2 regions of the Paenibacillus beijingensis genome follow, and region 1 is predicted to be linked to the other one. Evidence: riboswitches for the same ligand, from Rfam matches in the RefSeq annotation. Region 1 holds a riboswitch; the other holds the start of a gene.

Evidence for each region. Region 1 has a riboswitch for cyclic di-GMP ahead of VN24_RS04215 (glycosyltransferase). Riboswitches for the same ligand answer to the same signal wherever they lie in the genome.
Region 2: it holds a riboswitch for cyclic di-GMP, as region 1 does, so the genes downstream of both, VN24_RS11370 (S-layer homology domain-containing protein) here and VN24_RS04215 (glycosyltransferase) in region 1, are expected to answer to the same signal.

What each region holds. Positions count from the first base shown of each region.
Region 1 is NZ_CP011058.1:895,017-897,420, reverse strand. It holds gene VN24_RS04220 (cyclic di-GMP-binding domain-containing protein, MshE-related) at 1-794, shown strand, start outside; cyclic di-GMP riboswitch class II at 882-965, shown strand; gene VN24_RS04215 (glycosyltransferase) at 1,031-2,176, shown strand; gene VN24_RS04210 (ArnT family glycosyltransferase) at 2,178-2,404, shown strand, end outside.
Region 2 is NZ_CP011058.1:2,511,638-2,514,041, reverse strand. It holds gene VN24_RS11370 (S-layer homology domain-containing protein) at 1-806, opposite strand, end outside; cyclic di-GMP riboswitch class I at 907-993, opposite strand; gene VN24_RS11365 (amino acid ABC transporter substrate-binding protein) at 1,446-2,288, shown strand; gene VN24_RS27360 (amino acid ABC transporter permease) at 2,336-2,404, shown strand, end outside.

The sequences.
Region 1 (2,404 bases):
TTAACAGCAACCAAAATTTGTTAACCCGTTTTTTTACCCAGGAATACAGCAACTGGTTTGAACTGCTTCTCCCCGGCGTCATGCAGCTTAAAATCCCGGTACCGCTCGGCGGGACATCCAACCACTTCAAAACGTCGATCCTGCAGGAGATGGATGCTTGGGATCCGTACAATGTAACCGAGGATGCCGATCTGGGCATTCGGTTGTACAAAAAAGGATATACGACCGGTATCGTCAATTCGCGCACGCTTGAGGAGGCGAACAGCCGTTACGGCAACTGGATTCGCCAGCGCTCGCGGTGGATTAAAGGCTACATGCAGACATGGCTTGTCCATATGCGCAATCCGCTGAAGCTGTACCGCGAAGTCGGAGCGCGCGGCTTCTGGGGCGTACAGCTGATGCTGCTGTCGTCGCCGATGCTGCCGATGCTCAACCCGATTTTCTGGTCGCTCATTATCCTCTGGTATGTCACACACGCGGGCTGGATTCCGTCGTTTTTCCCCGGGTACATCTACTATCTGGCCGCGGCGCAGCTATTGCTGGGCAACTTCCTGTTCGTTTATATGAACATGGCCGGCGCGTATTGGATCGTGCACGATTTACATATGAACCGGGAAAGATGGCTGTCGTTCGGTCTCATCAAATATGCGCTTCTGACTCCGGTATACTGGGTGATGATGAGCATTGCCGCTGTAAAAGCACTGTGGCAGCTCATCACGAAACCTTTTTATTGGGAAAAAACGACGCACGGATTAACGACTCCGGAGCAGCAAAACCGGTCGCTAAATGCTTAACGTGCGAGAGGAAATTTGCACTCTATCGGTGCAAGTAACCGTTGGAAAATTTATGTTGTTAATTACCAGTTTCAAGGTATAATGAAGCTATAATTTGGGCGCGGAGAAACCGGATCTGTATATGGGCACTTGGATCCGGCGGAGCGACTAGTGCAACCGACCACTTTCAACTTTTTGAAAGGGGTTTTTACTCTTGTTCCGACAAGTGAAAAACTTAACTATTCGGTGGACTGCGGATGGAAATTAGTGTTGTCATCCCGACATTTAACGAAGGCCGGAATGTGAACATTCTGGCTGAGAGGCTGACGTCTGTATTATCGCCGCTTGGGCGGATGTTTGAGATTATTTTTGTCGACGACAGCATGGATGACACACCGAATTATTTGCAAAAGCTGACTGCAGGAAACCCGTCTGTCCGTTATATCCACCGGACGGAGCGGAGAGGTCTTGCGACTGCCGTACTGGATGGGGTCGATGCGGCCGTCGGCGAGATTGTCGTCGTCATGGATGCGGATCTTCAGCATCCTCCGGAAGTGATTCCCGACATGATCCGCACGATTGAACAAGGCTGCCAGATGGTCATTCCATCCCGCTTCATCCCCGGCGGAAATGACGGGGGGCTCAATCCTTACCGCAAAGTCGTTTCCTGGGGAGCCCGGATGATTGCGCGCGCGGCGCTGCGCCGAATCCGGCAAATTAGCGACCCGACCAGCGGATTTTTTGCGGTTCGCAAAGCGGCGATTGAAGGGATACGATTTGAACCGCTCGGCTGGAAAATTATGCTGGAGTTCATTGTCAGGGCCGACATTCGTTCGATCGCTGAAATCCCGTACCGGTTTCAAGCCCGCGATTTGGGCAGCTCCAAAATGAACATGGGCGAGCATTTGCGCTATTTGGTTCATGTCGGTAAGCTCGTTGCCGCAAGCGATGAAGATTCGCGGTTTGTGAAATTCGGTCTGATCGGATTATGCGGCGTTGTGGTGAACACGACCCTTTATTGGACGCTGCTGAAATCCGGATTAGCTGTATTTTGGGCTTTCCTGGCGGCTTCATTTATCAGCATGTTATTTAATTTTGTGCTGAATAACCGGTATACTTGGCAGAGCCGTCACGGCTCCGGATCTTCGATCTTGAATTGGGCCGGCCGGCTGCTCAAATATTCGGTCGTCACATCCGGAAGCATCCTGCTTTCAAGCGGCCTGGTGTCTGCTCTTGTTCACTTCTTCCACGCTCATTCGCTTTTTTCCGGCTGGATCGGCATTGCCTTTGGTATCGTATGGAACTTTGTGCTGAACGATAAGTGGACGTTTTCCCGGAAACGCGCCGCCAGACCTGCCCTGGTCGAATCTGCGAAAGCGGAACCAAGACGTATGGAGTTGTAGCATGATCAAAACGAGCAAATGGCCGGCCATCCTGGTTGGGCTGGTCGTCTTCACCCTTGAGCTTGTTGTAGGAATATGGATGGCGCATGTAAATTTATTTCTCCCGGGTGATGCGCTCAGTCGTGTTGCAAACGCATATTATGTATTGTACAGCCGTGATCCGCATCTGGGGGCGATCGGCTTTATTTGGAATCCGCTGCCAAGCTTGCTGGAAATCCCTATTTTATT
Region 2 (2,404 bases), 1.6 Mb from region 1:
GCCGGGTCTGTTCCTACCGCATAACGGTTATTGACATCGGTCAATTTCAAATCTTTAAAGGTGCCGTATATTTCTTTCAAATTGGCTTTATTAAACTCTCTGCCGGCATAAAATAATTGCTGCCCATCCACGATAAGCGTACGGGAAGGGTAAGAAAATCCATAATCGTCGTTGTACCCTGACTGATCGACGATCGTCTCGGTATCGATGTCGTAGGCGACCAACGCGCTGCCGCTCAAACCCGATTCACCGACATACAGCCTGTCCGCCGCCGGATCAACGGCAAGATCGGCCTGATAGTAATTGTGGGGGTAAACATCGACCTGATGTTCGCAGGCGGAACTGCAAGCAAGGTCGTAGGAATAAATGAAACTGAAGCTGTCTTTTTCAACATAGTACAGCTTGTTCCCTTTGGCGGCGACCCTTTGGGGGATATGGGGGGCCGTCACCGTATTGACAATGCTTCGGGACGCGATGTCCACAATTTGAACCTGCTTGGATGCCGGAATCGGCACATACAATTGACCGTTGTCCATCTTGACATCCGACGGAACGCCCGCCAAATCGACATTGCCCTTAAGCGTAAAATCGCTCAAATCGATGAATAATAGCTTACCGTCATCTGTCGCTGCATAGATGGACCGATTCGTTTCATCCAACATCCACTCCTGCACATTTCCGCCAATGACAAGATTTCCAGTCGTTTCCGCAAATGCCCTCCCTGCCGGTCCGATGCCCGACAAGACGGTTGCGGCAATGATGACACTCAGTATTACCGCTTTGATCCTGCTGCCAATACGACTCATTCTGGTACCCTCCATCAATAAAAGAAAATAAAAAATCCCGGGTGTGCGCGGCATCGCGCAAGCCCAGGAAAAAAAACCTTAAATAGAATTAAGGTTGTCCCTTGGCGGCCTGGCGATCATGGTCCGTAAGGACGTTAGACCCATGGCTTTGCGTCACCTTTTTTCAAAGGTTTTGCCTTTATCTTTGGGATAAAATACCTATATGTCGAATACATGGTTAGTATAATGGTTTATGTCGAAGTTTGGCAATATGTTATTTTTTTCTTCACAATTGCAATTAAATATATAGTTTCGATTAACTCTTGTCAAAGGGAGCTGATATTAGGTGTAAATATATAACTTGGAGTAATCGTACAATCAGGGGGATGCAAGATCACAAGACTTAGTTCTTAAGTCATAAAAAAAATCGTGATGGAGCCAAGAGCTCGTCCAAACGATATATCAATCCTTCAAGGTGAACCTAGAGAAGGCAACTGTCGATCGCAGTAACATTCATCATATTTATCGATGTATTCATAACCTGCTTTTATTTCGGAGAATAAAAATTATCTATTATATTTATGACTTTATACGTATTATTATGAGATTACATTTTTTTATGTCATAATACATTACATCTTATAGGAGGAATATTATCTTATGCTAAAAATTAGAAAGTCGTTTGTTGTCAGTATGCTAACCGCCGTTGTTTTAGTAAGCTCCGCGTGTGGTGCGAAAACCGCCGCCCCGGCAGCCGAAGCGCAGAATGCGCAAGCGGCGGAGAAAAGCGAGGAAAAAGTGCTGCGGGTCGGTACATCGGGGAGAAGCGTGCCGCACTCCTTCAAGAATGAGAAGCAGGAGCTGGACGGCTTTGATATTGCGGCCATGAATGCGATCGCAGACAAAATCGGTTACAAGGTGGAATGGACGGTTTCCGACTTCAGCGGTTTGTTCGGCATGCTGGAAGCGAGTAAAGTCGATACGATTGCCAATCAGGTGGAAATATCGGATCAGCGCAAAGAAAAGTATATGTTCAGCATTCCTTATGTATACTCGGGCGGCCAGCTTGTCGTCAAAAAAGGGAATGAATCCATTAAATCGCTGGAAGATTTGAAAGGGAAAAAAATAGCGGTCGGACTCGGAACGAACAAGGAAAAATTTCTGCGCCAGTTTGATCAGGACAACGGAGTCAAAATGAACATTGTGACGTACGAGGATCCGAGCGGAATCGTCTATGACGTTGCCAACGGCCGGGTAGACGCCTACATAGTCGACAAAGCAAGCGGTCTTGTCAAAATTGAAAAATCCGGATTGCCGCTGCAGTTCGCGGGAGAGCCGTTTGAGGATTACATTATCGCTTATCCGTTCGTAAATAACGACAAAAACAAAGAATTGAAGGAGAAGTTCGACAAAGCTCTTGAAGAGCTGCAAAAGGACGGAACGATGTCTGCGCTGTCGATGAAGTATTACAAGCAGGATATCAGCAAACCAAAAACTCCGTAAAGCGTCATCAGCTTGAATCTAAATCTCATCCGGTGGTGAAACATTCCATGAACTTTGATCTGAAATATATGCTGGAGCTGTTTCCGCAGCTGCTCAAGTATGTCCATCTCACGCTG